Regions from separate parts of the Nocardiopsis sediminis genome, predicted to be linked through region 4. Evidence: riboswitches for the same ligand, from Rfam matches in the RefSeq annotation. Region 4 holds a riboswitch; each other region holds the start of a gene.

Region 1 (4,807 bases), on a different contig from region 4:
CATTCCAGCCCGTGCTGCATGCGCCGCGCGCGATCGTAGGAACGGATGAACAGCGCGGCGCCCAGCGACCCCAGGGACCGCAGCCGCGCACGCCGCCCGCTGTAGCCCAGGCGCGCGGCCTGCCCGGCGCCGATGCGCCGGGCGGTGTCCAGGGCGACGAACAGCATGCGGTAGACCAACGCCACGACCTCCACCAGCGCGGTCGGCAGGCCGATGGCGGTAAGCCGCGGCAGCAGCTCGGCCAGCGGGGTGGTGAAGGCGAAGCCGAGCTGGCACACGAGTGCCGCCGCGGCGCGGGCACTGATCTCCGCGGCCCAGGCGGTTCCGTCGGGCGTCCACGCGAGAAGCCCGTCGCCGCCCCCGACCCCCACCAGCAGGGTCGCCGCGCCGGTGAGGATGAACGCCAACGGTGCCCACGCCGCCCGGGCGAAGGCCCGCGGCGGCACCTGCGCCGGGCCGAGGGCCGCCGCCAGCGCGACCGCCGCCGTCAGTGGGGCGCCCGGCCAGGCCGGCAGCGTCAGCGCGCATAGGAGCAGGCCGCCGAAGAAGGCCCCCTTGGCGGCGGGGTGGACCCGCCGCCACGGGCTGCGGTAGGCGGCCGCGTCGATCGCGAGCATGCCGCGCCGGTCAGCCGGAGTCGCGTGTGCCCGGATCGGGCGACCGCTCCGCGCGCAGCCGGCTACGGGTCCGGGCGGCGCCGAAGTAGTAGCCGATCACCCCCGCGCCGATGGCCGCCTGGAGGGCGAACAGGCCGGATTCGACCTCGCCGGAGGGGGCCTCGTAGAGCGGGGCGAACCAGGGTTCGTAGCCGGGGCGCAGCTCGGTGACGGCGTCTTCGGCCTGCCCGTCGGCCCCGGTGAAGGGCTCGGCGAGGTGGTCGCCCGCACCGATCAGCAGGGGCAGCACGGCGATGGCGGCGACCGCCGCCACCAGGAGCCAGGTCGTCGAGGTCTTGGGCACGGTCACACCGCCTTTCCGTCGGCCGCCGCCGGGGCCGCGGGGCCGCCGGCCGCGCGCAGCACGCCCAGGCGCAGCAGCTCGCCGCGGCTCGCGGTGGTCAGCAGCCGCATGATCACCACGGTCACCAGGCCTTCGATGACCGCGAGCGGCACCTGAGTGACGGAGAAGATCGCGCCGAACTTCACGAACGACCCGACGAGGCCGCCCGCCGGATCGGGGAAGGCCAGGGCGAGCTGGAGGCTGGTGACCGTGTAGGTGCTCAGGCTCGCCAGGGCCGCGCCGGTGAACACCGCGGCCCCCAGCGCCGTCGTCTCGGGGAGGGAGCGGGTGGCCGCGCGGACCAGCCGGTAGGCCCCGTAGCCCACCCACGGGCCCACCACCGCCATGGAGAACACGTTGGCGCCGAGCGTGGTCAGCCCGCCGTGTGCCAGGAGCAGCGCTTGGAACAGCAGGGTGATCGTGCCGAGGGCCGCCATGACGGGCGGCCGGAAGAGGATCGCCCCCAGGCCGGCGCCGGTGGGGTGCGAGCAGCTGCCCGTCACCGAGGGGATCTTCAGGGCGGACAGGACGAAGCAGAAGGCGCCGGAGGCGCCGATGAGCAGTTTGGCGTCGGGGTCGGCGCGGACGGCGGCGGTCAGGGACCGTACGCCGTGGACGACGAAAGGGGCGGACGCAGCGGTCCAGGCGGCTGCGTGCTGCCACGGCAGAAAGCCTTCGGCGATATGCATATCAGGAGACCCATCTCCAGCACCTCGTGGACGGTCGTCACGCCGTGGCCGGTCTCCTGGCTTGCGGGTCAGCGCCCTCCGCCGGCCTTCCCGGCGACGCCCTCGCAGGCGCCTCCAGTGACCGTCGCCGCCCGCACCGCCGGAGGCGGTGGGACGGGGCATCGGACTACCCGTTCACAGTGGCGAGGGCCGCGCCGGTTTCCCACCGGACTTCCCGAACACCACGGCCCCACGACAGTACGGCGGCATATGGTCCCGCGCAATAGCCCGTCTCCGCACCGGGGGTGCGGCGCAGGCGAGGGGGTACCGACACCGTCGGCCGGCCGGCGAGCCCTCCGTCGCCCGGATACGGCGGTCGGCCGGCCCGGTCGTGACGGGGTTCAGCCCTCATCGGAGAAGGCGACCGGCCCCGAACCTGTGCATTCACCGGGCCCTTACCGCTCGCCGGGATCGGGGCATCGTCGGCCCCGGCGGAAGGCGCCCCGCTCACCGGCCCGTCCATGCCGTTCACTCCGGAGTCCGCGCCCGAGGTCGCGTGGGTTCCGTTCGTCGGCTGGAAAAGCCCGGCGCGCCCGAAACCGTGTCCTCGGGGCGGCCGCCGGGCCCGATCACCTTGCCGGTGATCGGGTACTTCGCGGGGCCTCTTGGCGGACGTCGCGGGTTCAGTCGTCGGTGCGGGTGTCGATGACCTCGCCGGCGGCGTCGAGGAGGACGTCGTGTTCCCGGCCGTCGGCGGCGCGGACCTCGGCCTCCCAGCCTTCCCAGCCGTCCTCGTCGGTGCGCTCCACCTCGGTGGCCTGGGCGCCGTCGCCGATCGCCTGCTCGGCGGCGGTGGCGACCGTGTCGCGGTCGGCTTCGGGGCTGTCACCCGTGTTCTGCCACGGGGCGGGGCCCTCGGGGGCACGGAAGGTGGTCCCGTTGATCGTGAAGGCGTCGGCGTCGCGATTGTCGTCGTCATCGTCGCGATCGCCATCGTCGTCGCGGTCGTCATCATCGTGGTCGTCATCGTCATAGCGCACGTCCAGGGTGACCTCCCGGCCCTCAAGTGCGCGCAGTTCGTCCAAGACCGGGTCGGTGGTGCCGTCGCCGTCGAGGTCGCCGGCCTCCGGGTTCGTCAGCAGCCACTCCTCGGGGCCGAAGTCGACGTCGACGTCCGCCACCCGCCAGTCGTCGGGGTCGTCCCCGGCGCTGAGCACGCCCGTGAGCTGCTCGGTCCCGGCGGCCGGCTGCGTCGACGCACCGGCATGGGCAGGTGCGCCGTTCGACGCGCCCGCATCCGCAGGCGCCCCATTCGACGCGCCCGCATCGGCAGGCGCTCCGTTCGACGCGCCGCCCGCGGTGACCGCGCTGACCCGGATCGGGTCCGCCGGCTGTTCGGGATCACCGGCCAGTACGTAGGCCCCGGCTCCGGCGGCCAGCAGCCCGGCGGCGGAGGAGAGGAGGATCGTCGTCCTGGCGCGCATGGCAACTCCTTGTCAGCGGTGGTTCGGGGTTCCAGCATCCGGCACCGCGATGAGGAGGGGATGAAAGTGGTCTGAGCCCCTCTTCATTCTGAGATTGGGCCGCTCTTCATCCTGATCTCGAGGGGCGTCCCGGCCCCTGCCTCGGGCGGCTCCCCCGCTTCGCACCGCCCCGGGTGAGAGTGTCGCGGCCCGGCCCCGTTGCCCGCCGGGCGGATGATGATCGCGGGGGGAGGACCTGTGGCGGCTCTGGAGCTGGTGGTGATGCTGGGCGCGGTCATCCTCGTGTGCGGCGGGCTGTCGCGGCGCACCGGGGTCGCGGCGCCGGTGCTCCTGCTGTTGGCCGGGATCGCGCTCGGGTTCGTGCCCGCTCTGCGCCGGATCCACCTGCCGCCCGAGCTGATGCTGCTGGTGTTCCTGCCCGCCCTGCTCTACTGGGAGGCGCTGACCACGTCGCTGCGGGAGATCCGCGCGACGCTGCGCGGCATCGTCCTCAACAGCACGCTGCTGGTGGTCGTCACCGCCGCCGCCGTGGCGGTCACCGCGCACGCCCTCGGCCTGCCGTGGGGGCCGGCGTGGGTTCTGGGCGCGGCGGTCGCCCCCACCGACGCCACCGCGGTCGCCGCCCTCTCCGGGTGCCTGCCGCGCCGCACCGTCACCGCGCTCAGAGCCGAGAGCCTGGTCAACGACGGTACTGCGCTGGTACTTTACGGCATCGCCGTGGGCGTCACGGTCGGATCGGAGCCCTTCAGCGCCGGCGGCATCGGCGGGCGGGTCGCCCTCGCCTACGCCTGGGGCATCGCCGCCGGTGCGCTGATCGCCTGGCTCGGCGTCCTGGCGCGGCGCCGCGTCACCGATCCCCTCCTCGGCAACGTGCTGATCCTGCTGATCCCGTTCTGCGCCTTCCTGCTCGCCGAACTCGCCGAGGCCTCCGGTGTGCTGGCCGTGGTGGTCTGCGGGCTGGTGATGAGCCGGGTCGGGCCGCGCATCGGGGTGGCCGCCACCCGTCAGCAGACCATCGCGTTCTGGACGCTGGCGACCTTCCTGATCAACGCGGCGCTGTTCGTCCTGGTGGGGATCGAGGCGCAGACGACGCTGCGCGCCCTGGTCAGCACCGACCTGTGGGCGGCGCTGGCCGGCGTCGTGGTCGTCTGGGTGGTGATCGTCGCCGTGCGCTTCGCCTTCCTCATCGTCGCCGCCTACACGATCCGACTGGTCGACCGCCGGCCCCAGCAGCGGCTGCGGCGGATCAGCAACCGCGCCCGGGCGGTCAGCACGGTGGCCGGGTTCCGCGGCGCGGTCTCCCTGGCCGCCGCGCTCGCCGTGCCGGCGACGCTCGACTCCGGGGCGCCGTTCCCCGACCGCGACCTCATCGTGTTCGTGACGGCGTGCGTCGTGGCCCTGACCCTGGTGGTCCAGGGGCTCGCCCTGGCCCCGACGACGCGCTGGGCGCGGCTGCCCGGTGACAGCGTGGCGCGTGAACGCCGGTTCGCCGAGGTCACGGCGGCCCAGGAGGCCTTGGACGCGCTGCCCGGCATCGCCGCGGAGCTGGGCACGGACCAGGGCGTCGTCGACCGGCTCCGGGGCGAGTACGAGGAGCACCTGGAGATCCTGCGCGCCCGCGAAACCGGCGAGTCCGCAGACGAGGAGGTCCTCCGG
Region 2 (4,807 bases), on a different contig from region 4:
GCGATGTCGAAGCCGGCGGGGGCGGCGGCGAGCGCGTCGGCGTACAGCGGGGGGCTGAGCCGCGGGTGGTAGAACATCGGGACCCAGCCGTCGGCGATCTCCGCCGCCAGGGCCACGTTCTTGGGGCCCTCGGCGCCCAGGTACACCGGGATGCGCGGGCGCAGCGGGTGGGTGATCGACTTGAGCGGCTTGCCCAGGCCGGCGCCGCCGGGGTAGGGCAGCGGGTGGTGCGGGCCGTCGCCGGTCACGGGCGCCTCGCGCCGCCAGACCTGCCGCATGATGTCGATGTACTCGCGGGTCCGTTGCAACGGGCGGGGGAAGGGGCGGCCGTACCAGCCCTCCACCACTTGGGGCCCCGACACCCCGATGCCCAGCCGCAGCCGGCCGCCGGAGAGGTGGTCCAGGGTGAGGGCGTGCATGGCGGTGGCCACCGGGGTGCGCGCCGACATCTGGGCGATCGCGGTGCCGAGCCCGATGTCGCGGGTCCGGGCGCCGTACCACGCCAGGGGGGTGAAGGCGTCGGATCCGTAGGCTTCGGCGGTCCACACCGACGTGTAGCCGAGTGCTTCGGCCGCCCGGACGGTCTCCGTCGCGTCGTCGGCTGCGGCCCCCCAGTAGCCCACGGCGAGACCCAGTTCCAGATCGTCGGCCACCGGCGCTCCCTCATTCGTCGTCGCGCCCCTGGGGCGCATACTAGAACGTGTTTCAGTTCGAGGAAAGGGGTGCCGGCGGTCCGCCGCGTCCGTTGGCGGGGGGCTCAGCCGCCTCCGCCTCCGCCGCCGTCCCCGCCCCCTCCGCCGCCTCCACTGTCTCCGCCGCCCCAGCCGCCTCCGCCGCTGTCGCCCCCGCCCCAGCTGAACCAGCCGCCGCCGTCACCGCCGCTGCTCGATCCGCCGTGGTGCGCCTCTTTGCCGCCGTCGCCTCCGGAGCTCCAGCCACCGCTGTAGTCGCCGCCCGCATAGCCGCTGCCGCGTGCCCGTCGCCGGGGCGGCGTGCGCCCGCCCGAGCGGTTGAGGGCCCGGCCGGCGATCCTGACGATCAGCAGCACCACGACTCCGGCCGCCACGACGGTGAAGCCCATTTCGATCACGCCCACGCCTGCTCCTTCCTCTCCATCACGGCCCGCGCCGGGTGCGTTCACGGCGGCGGGATACATCATGGGACGCCAATCCGGTCCGGGCGGTTCGGCCGATTCCGGGCCGGTTTCGCGGGCCGGCCGGAGGCACCCGGCGGCCGGAGGCGCCGCGAGGGCGTGTGAGATCGTGGTGGGCGGCGCCGACCGGCGGGCGACGTGATGCCCCGCCGTCGGCAGGAACCCGGTGTGAATCCGGGGCGGTCCCGCCACTGTGACCAGGGAGCGAACCCGCGACCATCGCCACTGCCGGAAGTCCCGGCGGGAAGGCGGCGGGGGAGCGGCGATCTGGGAGCCAGGAGACTGCCCGGCGCCATGACCGACCCCTATGGGCGTGGACTCCCGAGGAAGGACCGAACAGCGTGGGCGCTTCCGCTCGCTACCCCTTCACAGCGGTCGTCGGAATGGACGACCTCAAGCTCGCCCTGCTGCTCAACGCGGTGTCGCCCGCTGTCGGCGGGGTGCTGGTCCGCGGCGAGAAGGGGACCGCCAAGTCGACCGTGGTGCGCGCCCTGGCCGCGCTCCTGCCCGGGATCGGCGTCGTCCCCGGCTGCCGGTTCTCCTGCGACCCCGCCGCCCCCGACACCGGCTGCCCCGACGGCCCCCACGACACCGGCGCCGCCGCCGAACAGCGTGCGGCGCGGCTGGTCGAACTGCCCGTCGGCGCCAGCGAGGACCGCCTCGCCGGCTCCCTCGACCTCGAACGCGCGCTCACCGAGGGCGTCAAGGCGTTCGAGCCGGGGCTGCTCGCGGCGGCGCACCGCGGCGTCCTCTACGTCGACGAGGTCAACCTCCTCCACGACCACCTGGTCGACCTGCTGCTCGACGCCGCCGCGATGGGGACGTCGCACGTCGAGCGCGAGGGCGTGTCGGTGCGCCACGCGGCCCGGTTCCTGCTCGTGGGCACGATGAACCCCGAGGAGGGCGAGCTGCGCCCTCAGCTGCTCGACCGGTTCGGCCTGACCGTGGAGGTCGCCGCGACCCGCGACCCCGCCGAGCGGGCCGAGGTCGTGCGCCGCAGGCTCGCCTACGAGGCCGATCCCGCCGGCTTCGCCGCCCGCCACGCGGGCGAGGAGGCCGAGCTGGCCGCCCGCATCCGCGCCGCGCGCACGCGCCTGCCCGGCGTGGCCCTGTCCGACGCCGCTCTGCGCCAGGTCACCGCGGTCTGCGCGGCCTTCGAGGTCGACGGCCTGCGCGCCGACATCGTCACCGCCCGCGCCGCCATGGCCCTGGCCGCGTGGCGCGGCCGCACCGAGGTCACCGGCGACGACGTCCGCGACGCCGCCCGCCTGGCCCTGCCCCACCGCCGCCGGCGCGACCCCTTCGACGCCCCGGGCCTCGACGAGGACCGCCTCCGGCAGGCGCTCGACGACGCCGGCGACGACGACCCCGAACCCCCCGATGGCGGCCCCGCCGGGCCGGACGGCGCTCCGGGCGACGGCCCCGAAAGCCCCGCCGGAGCGGGGGAGTCCGACCCGGGAGCCGCGGACGGCGCCGGACCCGCCGACGGCCCCGGCCCCCGGCCGCAGCCGGACGGTTCCGCGGCGCCCGGCGCCGCCGGGCCGCGGCCTCCGGGCACCGAAGGCACCGGAAACCCCCGGGACGGCGGACCGCCGTCCGGCGCCGGTTCCGGCGACCCCTCCGGGGGCGACGGCACCCCCGCCGAAGCCGCGCCCGCCTACCGGCCCCGGCTCTTCAGCGTCCCCGGAACCGGCGCCGGTGCCCCCGGCCGCCGCTCGCGCGCCGAGACGCCCCTGGGGCGCACCACCGGCGCCCGCGTCCCCGCCGAACGCATGGGCGCGCTGCACCTCGCCGCCACCGTGAACGCCGCGGCCCCGCACCAGCGCGCACGCGGGCGCGACGGCCGCGGCCTCATCGTGCACCGCTCCGACCTGCGGGAGGCCGTGCGCGAGGGGCGCGAGGGCAACCTCGTGCTCTTCTGCGTCGACGCCAGCGGCTCCATGGCCGCCCGGCAGCGCATGCGCGCCGTCAAGGGGGCCGTCCTGAGCCTGCTGCTCGACGCCTACCAGCGCCGGGACAAGGTCGGCCTGGTGACCTTCCGCGGGCGCGGCGCCGAACTCGACCTGCCGCCGACCTCGTCGGTCGAGGCGGGCGCCCGCCGCCTGCGCGACCTGCGCACAGGCGGCCGCACCCCGCTGGCGGCCGGCCTGCTCCGCTGCGCCGACGTGCTGCGCATCGAGCGCCTGCGCGACCCGCGGCGGCGCCCCCTGCTCGTGGTCGTCACCGACGGCCGCGCCACCCACGGCGGGTTCGGCGACGCCCAGCGGGCGGGCGCGCTGATCCGCGCCGAGGGGGTCCGCAGCGTCGTCGTCGACTGCGAGTCGGGGCCCGTGCGCCTGGGCATGGCGCACCGGCTCGCCGCCGCCATGGACGCCGTCCCCGTGCCGCTGGAGGAGCTGCGCGCCGACACGCTGAGCGGCCTGGTCCGGCACGCGCGCGGCGCCGCCTGACACCTCGCGACGGCAACGGATCAACCGCAGCAAGGAGAACGACGAGACATGCCGAAGGGCGTACCGACCCACGTGCCCGACGACGGGCTCACCACCCGCCAGCGCCGCAACCGGCCGCTGCTGATGGTGCACACCGGCCCCGGAAAGGGGAAGTCCACCGCGGCGTTCGGCCTCGCCACCCGCTGCTGGGCGCAGGGCTGGGACATCGGGGTGTTCCAGTTCGTGAAGTCCGCCAAGTGGCGCATCGGCGAGGAGCGCGCGCTGCGCGTCCTGGGCGACTCCGGGGAGGGCGGCCGGGTCACCTGGAACAAGATGGGCGAGGGCTGGTCGTGGATCCGGCGCCCCGGGACCGAGCCCGACCACGCCGCCGACGCCGCCGAAGGGTGGGCGCAGATCAAGCGGGAGCTGGCCGCCGAGACCTACCGGCTCTACGTCCTCGACGAGTTCACCTACCCGATGAAGTGGGGGTGGGTGGACGTCGACGACGTCGTGGCGACGCTGCGCGACCGCCCCGGCGCCCAGCACGTGGTCATCACCGGGCGCGACGCCGACCCGCGGCTGCTGGCCGCCGCCGACCTCGTCACCGAGATGGCCAAGGTCAAGCACCCCATGGACGCCGGGCAGAAGGGCCAGCGCGGCATCGAATGGTGACCCCGGAGACGGGATCAGCCCAGGTCGGCGGGGATCAGGCTGTAGACGGCGAGATCGGTGCGCCCCGTGTGCAGGGGCATCGCGCTGCGCTCGACGCCCTCGAAGGTGAACCCCGCGCGCTCGGCAACGGCGCGCGACCCGGTGTTGGCGGTGCCCGCCTTCAGCTCGACCCGCTGGAACCCCTGGTCGAGCACGGCCCAGCGGGAGACGGCGATCACCGCCTCCGTGGCCAGCCCCCGCCCGCGCGCCTCCGGCGCCAGCCAGTACCCCACCTCGGTCACCTTCGCCTTCCACGCGGTGCGGACCAGCCCGACCGTGCCGGCGAAGGTGCCCGTCGCGGTCTCGATCGCGGCCCACTGCTGGCCGTCGCCCGATACCCGGGCGTTCGGCGCCTCGATCAGGCACCAGCGCTCGGCGTCGGCGCGGGTGTAGGCGCGCCCCGGCTCCGGCAGGGGCAGCCACCGCTGCGTGAGCCGGTCGCGGGCGGCCGCGAGCACCGGGCCGATCTCGGCTTCGGTGAAGGCGCGCAGGGTCAGCCGCTCGGTGCGCAGGA
Region 3 (4,807 bases), on a different contig from region 4:
ACTCCGGGTGGGCGGCGCCCGATCGCGCGGTTCCCCGGCACCGATATCCCCTTCGCGGTCCTCCCGGCCGTGCCCACCCCGGACGGGAACGGGCTGTGGATCGGGTCGTCGCGCGGCTCGGACCGCACTCGCCTGGTCCGGGTCGATCTGGACACCGGCGAGCAGATCGGGGGGGACGGCCACCCCTTCTTCGACCTGGACACCCCCCGCCCCGAGGCCGACCCGCGCTTCCCGTCCTCGCTGATCCTGCACCCGGGCACCGGGGACCTCCTCGGTGCCCGCTACCTCGGTGCCCGTCAGGAGATCCACGCGCTCGACCCGCACTTCGCCACGGTGCTGCCGCGGCTGGCCGAGCTGTCCGACGGCGACCTGGCCCACGTCTCCTGCGACGCCACGGCGCAACGGTGGGTGGTGGACTTCACCCACGACCGCGATCCCGGTGTCACCTGGTTCTACGACCACGCCACAGGGCAGGCGCGCCGCCTGTTCCGGCCGTTCCCGCACCTCGACCCAGCCCGGCTGTCCCCGGTCACCCCGATCACCGTCACCGCCCGCGACGGACTTGCCCTGCCCTGCCACCTCACCCTACCGGCCGGGGCCGAGCCGCGCGGCCTGCCGACCGTGCTGCTGGTGCACGGCGGACCGTGGTACCGCGACAGCTGGGGCTACGACCCGGAGGTCCAACTCCTGGCCAACCGCGGCTACGCGGTGCTCCAGGTCGACTTCCGCGGCTCCACCGGCTACGGCAAGGCCCACACCCAGGCCGCGATCGGCCAGTTCGCCGGGCGCATGCACGACGATCTGATCGACGCCTTGGACTGGGCGGTCGCGCAGGGCCACACCGACCCGGACCGGGTCGCGATCTACGGCTGCTCCTATGGCGGCTACGCCGCACTCGTCGGGGCCGCGTTCACCCCGGACCGGTTCGCCGCCGCCATCAGCTACACCGGCATGTCCGACCTCGCCGACCTCATCCGGTCGGTCGTTCCGGTCGCCCGCAACGCCATCGAGAACAGCTACCTGCGCTACATCGGCGACCCCGACGACCCCCGCCAGGAGGCCGACATGCTCGCCCGCTCACCCATCAGCCGGGTCGACGACATCACCGCACCGGTGCTGCTGATCCACGGAGCCAACGATGTCCGCGTCGCCCGCCGCCACTCCGACCGCATCGCCGATGCGCTTCGCTCCCGCGGCGCCGAGGTCGAGTACCTGCTGAATGAGGCCGAGGGCCACTGGTTCATCAACCCCGACAGCAACATCGAGCTGTACCGCACCATCGAGCGCTTCCTGGCCCGGCACCTGGGCGGACGACGGTCGTCGGCCACGTCCTGATCGACGGCGGGCGGTCTCTTCATCCGCGCCTGCCATCCCGGGCCCAGGCCGGTGGCCGCCGGTCAGCGCACCGGCCTGGGCCCGGCGCCGAGGTCGGCGTGCATCTTCATGGTGGAAGCAGCCGCGTCACACTTCTTCGACTGCAACTCATTTTTCGTCGCGATCCGCTCACACGGGCGGATCGAGGCCCTGAAGCCCGGCTGCCAACCGCTACAGTGGCAGGGCAGCTGGTTCGGCCGCCGCACGGAATCACGGCGGTGGCCGAGGTAAGAGGGAACCCGGTGCGAATCCGGGACTGCCCCGCAGCGGTGAGTGGGAACGACCGCCGTCAGTCTCCGCGGAGACCAGCACTGAGCCCAGCCGGCTCGGGAAGCGATGGCCAGTAGGAACCCGGCGTGCGCCGGAACGCCCACGAGTCCGAAGACCTGCCCGCTGTGCGCCCCACGACCGTGGGGTGCAGGCCGAGACCTCGCGGGTGGGTCGTCGCCGGATCGCGATCGCGTGCCGGTCGCGCTTCGTCACGCGCTCCCGCAGGTCCACGCGGACTCGCGAAGGAGAGCCCCGTGACCCAGACCACTGCGACCAGCCGCGCCACCGTGCACGGCTACCCGCGCCAGGGCGCCCACCGGCAACTGAAGAAGGCGACCGAGTCCTACTGGGCAGGCCGCATCGACGCCCACACCCTGCTCGGAACCGCCCGTGAGCTGCGGCTGCACAACCTGACGCAGCTGCGCGACGCCGGCATCGACGAGATCCCGAGCAACGACTTCTCGTTCTACGACCACGTCCTGGACACCGCCTGGATGCTCGGCGCCATCCCCGAGCGGCACCTCGCCGCCGTCCCGGACACAACGAGCACCGCCGGCAGGCTCGACCGCTATTTCGCGATGGCGCGCGGTACCGCAGACGCCCACCCGCTGGAGATGACGAAGTGGTTCGACACGAACTACCACTACCTCGTCCCCGAGATCGGGCCCGGCACCCGCTTCACCCTCGACCCGGGCAAGCCCCTCGGTGAATTCGCGGAGGCCTTGGAGCAGGGCGTGCAGACCCGTCCGGTGCTCCTCGGCCCGGTCACCTTCCTGCTGCTGGCCAAGGACCCGACCGGTACCGAGGGGTTCCGGCCCCTGGACCTGCTCGACCAGGTGATCCCGCTGTACGCCGACCTGCTGCGGCGCCTGCACGAAGCGGGCGCGCAGTGGGTCCAGCTCGACGAACCCGCGCTCGTCACCGACCAGCCGGCCGAGGTGCTGGCCAAGGTCGCCGACACCTACGCCACCCTGGCGGCCGCGACCGCGCGCCCCAAGATCGTGGTCGCCTCCTACTTCGACAGGCTCGGCGACGCGCTGCCGGTGCTGGCCACGTCGGCCGTCGAGGGCCTGGCCCTGGACTTCACCAACGCCGCCGCGGCCAACCTCGGCGGCCTCGCCGCCGCCGGCGGCATGCCGGGCAAACGCCTGATCGCCGGGGTCGTCAACGGGCGCAACATCTGGGCCGCGGACCTGAGCGCCGCCTTGAGCACCCTGGGCACACTGCTCGGGCTGGCCGGTTCCGTGGACGTCTCGGCATCCTGCTCGCTGCTGCACGTGCCGCTGGACGTGACCCTGGAAACCGGCCTCGACCCCGAGATCGCCGGCTGGCTGTCGTTCGCCAGGCAGAAGCTCGACGAAATCGTCACACTGCGACGCGGCCTGACCGAAGGCCGCACCGCGATCAGCGACATCCTGCACACCAACCAAAGCCGCCTGGCCTCCCGCGCGGCGTCGCCGATCGTGCGGGTCCCGGCCGTGCGCGACCGGGTCGCCGCGGTCACCGACGCCGACCTGCACCGCATCAGCCCCTATGCCACGCGCCGCCAAGCCCAGCAGGGCCGACTGCGCCTGCCCGAGCTGCCGACGACCACGATCGGCTCGTTCCCGCAGACGCAGGAGCTGCGCACGGCCCGCGCGGCCCTGCGCGCCGGCACGCTCGACCACGCCGCCTACCGCGACGCCATGCGGGCCGAGATCCGCGCCGTCATTGCCGAGCAGGAGCGAATCGGCCTGGACGTGCTGGTCCACGGCGAGCCCGAACGCAACGACATGGTCCAGTACTTCGGTGAGCAGCTCACCGGGTTCCTGGCCACCCGGCACGGCTGGGTCCAGTCGTATGGGACCCGCTACGTGAGGCCGCCGCTCATCGTCGGCGATGTCTCGCGCCCGGCGCCGATGACCGTCGAGTGGGCCGCCTACGCCCAGAGCCTGACCGAGCGGCCGGTCAAAGGCATGCTGACCGGCCCGGTCACCATGCTCGCCTGGTCGTTCGTGCGCGACGACCAGCCCGAAGGCGACACCGCCCGCCAGGTCGCCGTCGCCCTGCGCGACGAGGTTCTCGACCTGGAGCGCGCGGGGATCTCGATCATCCAGGTCGACGAACCCGCCCTGCGCGAGACCCTGCCGCTGCGTACCGCCGACCGCGCGGCCTACCTGGACTGGGCCGTCGCCGCGTTCCAGCTGTCCACCGCGGGTGTGCGGGACGACACCCAGATCCACACGCACATGTGTTACGCCGAGTTCGGCGACGTCCTGGCGGCCATCATCGACATGGACGCCGACGTGATCAGCCTGGAGGCCGCGAGGTCGGCCATGGCGATCGTCGCCGATCTGGCCCGCGCCGGATACGCCAACGAGGCCGGGCCCGGCGTCTGGGACATCCACTCCCCGCGCGTCCCCTCCGTCGAAGAGATCGTGGGCCACCTCCGCACCGCCGTCGGCGCGTTCCCGCCCGGCCGGCTGTGGGTCAACCCCGACTGCGGGCTCAAGACCCGCGGCTACCCCGAGGTGCGGGCCACCCTCGCCAACCTGGTCGAGGCCACCGGCCACCTGCGGGCCCGGCCGTGACGAGCTGACCGCTTTCCCCGCGGCGGGCGGCCACCCGCCCGCCGCGGCGCCCGCACAGCGCCCGGCCCGGTATGACCACGTCGACCGGCCAGCGCGACCGGCTATCCCTGCGCGGCGACGAGGAACATCGGCACCGCCACGAAGATCCGGTTCGTGCGGGCGCGCTCGGCCTGCTCGGCGAGCCAGCTCTCCTCGTCGGTGATCCGGTGCAGCAGGGCGAGCGCGGTGTCATCGGTGAACACACTGGTGCGCACCTCGACGACCGGGTCGGTGAACCCGGCATCGAGCAGGAGGTTGCGGTACCTCCGGGCCACGCGCGGCGATGGGAGGGAGTCCGCCTTCGCGTGGACCAGCCGGCGGGTGGTCTCCGGTTCGTCGGAGTCGATGACGATCGTGTCCCAGTCCTGGCCGAGCAGCACGACCCGGCCGCCCGGGGCGAGCACCCGGCGGGCCTCGGCCACGGCGCGCACGGGGTCGGTAAGCGTGTGCAGTACCTTGTCCGCGCGGTAGCCGGCAATCGACCCGGACTCCAGCGGCAGCCGGTAGGCATCGCCGACGTGGAACTCGCCGGAGGGCCAGCGTTGCCGGGCCGC
Region 4 (4,807 bases):
CCCCCGGGCGGCGAACCGGTGCGGCTGATCGGCTGGGAGGCGGTGACGGTGGCCGCCCAGGAGGAGACCCGCGTCCGCGTCGACTGCGACCCCCGGACCCAGCGCGTATGGGACCCGGAGGGCTCCCGCTGGACCCCGCTGACCGGCGGCGAGATCCTCATCGCCCGCGGCCTGGGCGACATCCGCGCCCGCATCCCCCTGGAGGGCTGACCGTCCCCGGGCCTCTCCGCCACGTGTTACGCCCGGGAACACCTCGGACGGCTCAGCCGTCGTGGCCCGCCAGGAAGTCCAGGGCGAGCCGGGCGACGTCGGCGGGGCGTTCGGCGAGGAGTGCGTGGCCGCCGGCCAGGTGCGCGGCGCGCACGTGGGGGCTTTCGCGGGCGATGGCGGCCAGCGCCTCGTCGACCCCCCGGCGATGGGCCGCCATGAGGTCGGCGAACGGCCCCTGGCCGGGGGTGTCCTCGGTCGCGAGCACGGCCAGGGTGCGGGCGCGGGTGCGCTCATAGGCGGCGAAGATGTCGAGTTCCTCCATGGCGCGGCGGATCCGGGCCAGGGGCTCCGGCAGGGGCCGCTGGAAGCGGTGGCCGGCGCCGTCGGCCGCTGTGAGGTTGCGGTACACGCTCGCGGCGAACGACGCCTCCGATGCGCCGATCCGGCGGGCGGCGGCGCGCGCCGCCTCGGCGAGCGCCTCGGCGGCGTCGGGACCGAGGGGGTCGGCCCGCTGCGCCTCCATGGCCGAGAACGCCGCGGCCAGCCCTTCGCGCTGTTCGGCTGCGCGGTCCGGGTCCAGCCCGGGGTGGCGCTGCGCCACGCCGAGGACGGGGTGGCCGTCGAGGTTGACGGCACCGGGGCAGCGGGGGTGGCGTTCGCCCCACAGGACGGCGATCATGCCGCCGATCGACGCGCCCACCACCGCCGGCTCCGGCTCGCCGATGGCCGCGGCGACGGCCTCGATGTCGCCCAGGACGGCGTCCCATTCCCAGGGCCCGTCCCCGGAGTGCCCGCTGTTGCGCAGGTCGACAGCGACGGCCCGCCGGTGGGGGGTGAGCAGCGGAGCGACGGGCGCCCAGTCCTCCAGGGTCCCGCCGAGACCGTGCAGGAGCAGGACGGGCGGTCCCTCACCGCCGAAGTCGCGGATGGCGATGGGCACGCCGGCGGAGTCGATCACCCGGTCGCGCTCGGACGGGAGGGGGTGGCGGGTCTCGGTCATGGGATCTGATCCTCTGGTGCCTGGGGTGGGGAGCCGGACGACTGCGGGCCGGCGGAAGTCGTGTGGGGAGTGGTCGGCCGGACGGCGCGGGGCGCGCCGGCCGGGGCGGTGTGCGGCCCCGCCTGGGGGCCGTCAGGGGTCCATTCCGACGGGGCGCCCGTTGAGCCGGTCGCGCACGGATCCGGTGCGGACGCCGCCGTCGGGGTGGGGCGCGAGCTTTCCCCGCCGGACCAGGTCGTGGACGCCCTGCCGGGTGATGCCGAGCATCGCCCCGGCGACCGCGTAGGAGACCCGGACGGCTCCGGGGTGGCCGACGCGGCGCGCAACGGTCCGCCCCAAGGGCGTGGCCCACCACTGCGCGGGCGGATCGAAGGCGGTGTCGCCGGGGTAGAGCGCGGCGATGAGCCGCACCGCGGCGAAGACGGCGGCACGGTCGTCGGGGCCGAGCAGTGTCGCCGCCCACGCGTCGGCATACGCGGCGACCCGCTTGCGCACCCGCTCCACGGAGGCGTCGCCTTCGAGCAGGATCTCCAGCGGGTCGAGGAGGCGGGCGGCGGCGATGGCCCGGAGCTGGCCGGCGAGCTCGCCGTGTGCCGGGGGGCCGGCGTCGGTGTCCATGTGGTCGGTCCGCCCTCTCGTGTCCGATCGTCGACGCATTCCGGTCTGCTTGACATGAATAGTCAAGTACTTGTCGGCGTTTGTCAAGTAGTGCACGGCGGAGGGGGCGGACACCCGTGTGATAGGTTGCGGCCGCCAGTCGAACCCGTGCTTTCTCGGGTCAGGGAATCCGGTGGGAATCCGGAGCTGACGCGCAGCGGTAAGGGGGACGGGCGGGGCAGCGGCCACTGGACACATGTCCGGGAAGGCGCCTCACCCGGGTGATCCCGAGTCCGAAGACCTGCTGGCACCTCCGGGCGCCTTGCGGCGTGCGGAGGCGACACCGTTCGCCGGGCTCCGCGACCGAGCCCTCGACGCCGAAGGACCCCCATGACGGCCCCCCGCCGTACCCCACCCGCCTGCGCCCTCACCGCCGCCCTGCTCCTCGCGCCCCTCACGGCCTGCGGCCCCGGCACCGGCACCGGCACCGATGGCGCCCCGCAGGAAGCCGCCGGCTACCCCCGCACCGTCGACGACTGCGGCCGCGACGTCACCGTCGAGGCCCCTCCGCAGCGCGCCGTCTCCCTCAACCAGGGGGCGACCGAGATCCTGCTCTCCCTCGGCCTGGCCGACCGCATGGCCGGCACCGCCACCTGGACCGACCCCGTCGCCGAGGACCTCGAGGCGGCCAACGCCGAGGTCCCCCGCCTGGCCGACAACGCCCCGTCCTTCGAGCGCGTCCTGGCCGAGGAGCCCGACTTCGTCGCCGCGTCCTTCCAGGGCACCCTGGGCGAGGGCGGCGTCGCCCCCCGCGAGGACTTCGAACGGCTCGGCGTCCCCGTCTACCTCTCCCCCACCGAGTGCGGCAAGACCGACAGCGGCGAGGACGGCGCCCGCGAGGAGCCGCTGGCCATGGACGCCGTCTACACCGAGGTCCGCGACCTCGCGCACGTGTTCGGCGTCGAGGAGCGCGGCGAGGAGCTGGTGGCCGGCCTCGAGGGCCGGATGGCGGCGGCGACCGCCGATGTCGATGCCTCCGGGGTCACCCTGCTCTACTGGTTCGCCAACGCCGAGTCCCCCTACATGGCGGGCTGCTGCGGGGCCCCGGGCATCATCACCGAGGCCGTGGGCGCCCGCAACGTCTTCGACGACACCCGCGACGAGTGGCCGCAGATCAACTGGGAGACCGTGGCCGACCGCGACCCCGACGTGCTGGTCATCGGCGACCTCACCCGCGAGAGCCAGACCGCCGAGTCCGCCGCCGCCAAGATCGAGTTCCTGGAGTCCCACCCCGTCACCCGGCACCTGGACGCCGTCGAGAACGAGCGCTACGTGCTGCTGAGCGGCGCCGCCATGAACCCCTCGATCCGCACGGTCGAGGGCGTCGAGCAGGTGGCCGAGGCGCTGCGCGGCTTCGGGCTCGCCGGCTGAGCGGGCGCATGTCCCGCCCCCGAGCCCTCGCACCCCCCGGTGCGGGGCGCGCGGCCGTCCTGGCGTGCGGCGGCCTCGTGCTGCTCGCCGCCTCGGTCGCCACCGCCATCACGATCGGCCCCGCGGGCATCGCCGTCGGCGACGTCTGGGCGGTCGTCGCCGCGCGCGCCGGCTGGGGCGCGTCGGGGCTGACGCCGATCCGCGAGGGCATCGTGTGGGAGCTGCGGCTGCCCCGCACGGTGCTGGCCGCGGTGTGCGGCGCCGGCCTGGGGGTGTGCGGCGCGATCATGCAGTCGCTGCTGCGCAACCCGCTCGCCGACCCGTTCGTGCTCGGCATCTCCTCGGGCGCCTCCACCGGCGCGGTGCTGGTGGCCGTGCTGGGGGTGGGCGGCGGGGCGGTGTCGCTGTCGGCGGGCGCGTTCGCCGGGGCGGCGGCCTCCTTCGCGCTCGTCCTGGTGCTCGGCTTCGCCGCCGGCGGGACGACCGACCGCGTCGTGCTGTCGGGGGTGGCGGCCATGCAGCTGTTCTCCGCGCTCACGTCGGTCATCGTGCTGTCCTCCGCCGACGCCGAGCAGACCCGGGGCGTGCTGTTCTGGCTGCTGGGCTCGCTGAGCGGCGCCGGCTGGACCGATGTGGGGCTGTGCGCCGGCGTGCTGGCGGCGGTGCTGCTGGTGTGCGCGGCCAACGCGTCGGCGCTCGACGCGTTCGCCTTCGGCCACGACGCCGCGGCGTCCCTGGGGGTTCCGGTCGCCCGGACGCGGCTGCTGCTGCTCACCGCGACCGCGCTGCTGACCGCGACCCTTGTGAGCGCGGCCGGCGCGATCGGGTTCGTGGGGCTGGTGCTGCCGCACGCGGCCCGCGCGGTCGCCGGCCCCGGCCACCGCCTGCTGCTGCCGGCCACGGCGCTGGCCGGGGCGGTCTTCCTGGTGTGGGTCGACACCGCCGCCCGCACCGTCCTGGACCCGCAGGAGCTGCCGGTGGGCGTGGTCACCTCGCTCATCGGGGTCCCGGCGTTCGTGTTCATCCTCTACCGGAGCCGGCGGTGGCGGTGACCGGCGGGAACGGGAGGCGGCGGTGAGCCTGCGCGCCGAGGCGGTGTCGTGGCGGGCGGACGGGCGGCTGATCGTCGACGGCATCAGCCTGGAGCCGGCGCCCGGCTCCACGGTGGGCCTGCTGGGGCCCAACGGGTCGGGCAAGTCGACGCTGCTGCGGCTGCTCGCGGGGGTGCGGCCGACGTCGTCGGGGGTCGTCACGCTCGACGGCGCCCCGATGGCCGAGGTGGGCCGCAGGGCGGCGGCGCGGCGGATCGCGGTGGTGGAGCAGCACGCCGCGACCGAGGTGGACCTGAGCGTGCGCGACGTGGTGCGACTGGGCCGCATCCCCCACCGGCGGGCGTGGTCGGCGCCGTCGGCGGCCGACGACGCGGCGGTGCGCTCCGCCCTGGCCCACACCGGGCTGGCCGACCGGGCCGACCGGTCCTGGCACACGCTGTCGGGCGGCGAGCGGCAGCGGGTGCAGATCGCCCGCGCGCTGGCGCAGGAGCCGCGCGAGCTGCTGCTGGACGAGCCG

What was found. A riboswitch is a leader RNA that binds a small molecule or an ion and turns the genes downstream of it on or off. The one in region 4 is predicted to bind cobalamin.
Region 1: linked by a shared signal. The riboswitch ahead of ACFOVU_RS15625 (energy-coupling factor ABC transporter permease) and the one ahead of ACFOVU_RS00610 (ABC transporter substrate-binding protein) in region 4 are both predicted to bind cobalamin.
Region 2: linked by a shared signal. The riboswitch ahead of ACFOVU_RS25345 (putative cobaltochelatase) and the one ahead of ACFOVU_RS00610 (ABC transporter substrate-binding protein) in region 4 are both predicted to bind cobalamin.
Region 3: linked by a shared signal. The riboswitch ahead of metE (5-methyltetrahydropteroyltriglutamate--homocysteine S-methyltransferase) and the one ahead of ACFOVU_RS00610 (ABC transporter substrate-binding protein) in region 4 are both predicted to bind cobalamin.

The regions. Positions count from the first base shown of each region.
Region 1 is NZ_JBHSBH010000010.1:140,459-145,265, reverse strand. Features, by position in the region: gene cbiQ (cobalt ECF transporter T component CbiQ) at 1-617, opposite strand, end outside; gene ACFOVU_RS15630 (energy-coupling factor ABC transporter substrate-binding protein) at 628-966, opposite strand; gene ACFOVU_RS15625 (energy-coupling factor ABC transporter permease) at 963-1,688, opposite strand; cobalamin riboswitch at 1,718-1,929, opposite strand; gene ACFOVU_RS15620 (PepSY domain-containing protein) at 2,351-3,151, opposite strand; gene ACFOVU_RS15615 (Na+/H+ antiporter) at 3,389-4,807, shown strand, end outside.
Region 2 is NZ_JBHSBH010000015.1:634,097-638,903, reverse strand. Features, by position in the region: gene ACFOVU_RS25355 (LLM class F420-dependent oxidoreductase) at 1-653, opposite strand, end outside; gene ACFOVU_RS25350 (hypothetical protein) at 758-1,096, opposite strand; cobalamin riboswitch at 1,310-1,438, shown strand; gene ACFOVU_RS25345 (putative cobaltochelatase) at 1,495-3,603, shown strand; gene cobO (cob(I)yrinic acid a,c-diamide adenosyltransferase) at 3,652-4,254, shown strand; gene ACFOVU_RS25335 (GNAT family N-acetyltransferase) at 4,269-4,807, opposite strand, start outside.
Region 3 is NZ_JBHSBH010000010.1:34,388-39,194, reverse strand. Features, by position in the region: gene ACFOVU_RS15190 (S9 family peptidase) at 1-1,335, shown strand, start outside; cobalamin riboswitch at 1,547-1,782, shown strand; gene metE (5-methyltetrahydropteroyltriglutamate--homocysteine S-methyltransferase) at 1,899-4,214, shown strand; gene ACFOVU_RS15180 (methyltransferase domain-containing protein) at 4,316-4,807, opposite strand, start outside.
Region 4 is NZ_JBHSBH010000002.1:12,498-17,304, forward strand. Features, by position in the region: gene ACFOVU_RS00595 (beta-glucosidase family protein) at 1-210, shown strand, start outside; gene ACFOVU_RS00600 (alpha/beta fold hydrolase) at 263-1,210, opposite strand; gene ACFOVU_RS00605 (hypothetical protein) at 1,343-1,828, opposite strand; cobalamin riboswitch at 1,948-2,130, shown strand; gene ACFOVU_RS00610 (ABC transporter substrate-binding protein) at 2,198-3,238, shown strand; gene ACFOVU_RS00615 (FecCD family ABC transporter permease) at 3,247-4,290, shown strand; gene ACFOVU_RS00620 (ABC transporter ATP-binding protein) at 4,313-4,807, shown strand, end outside.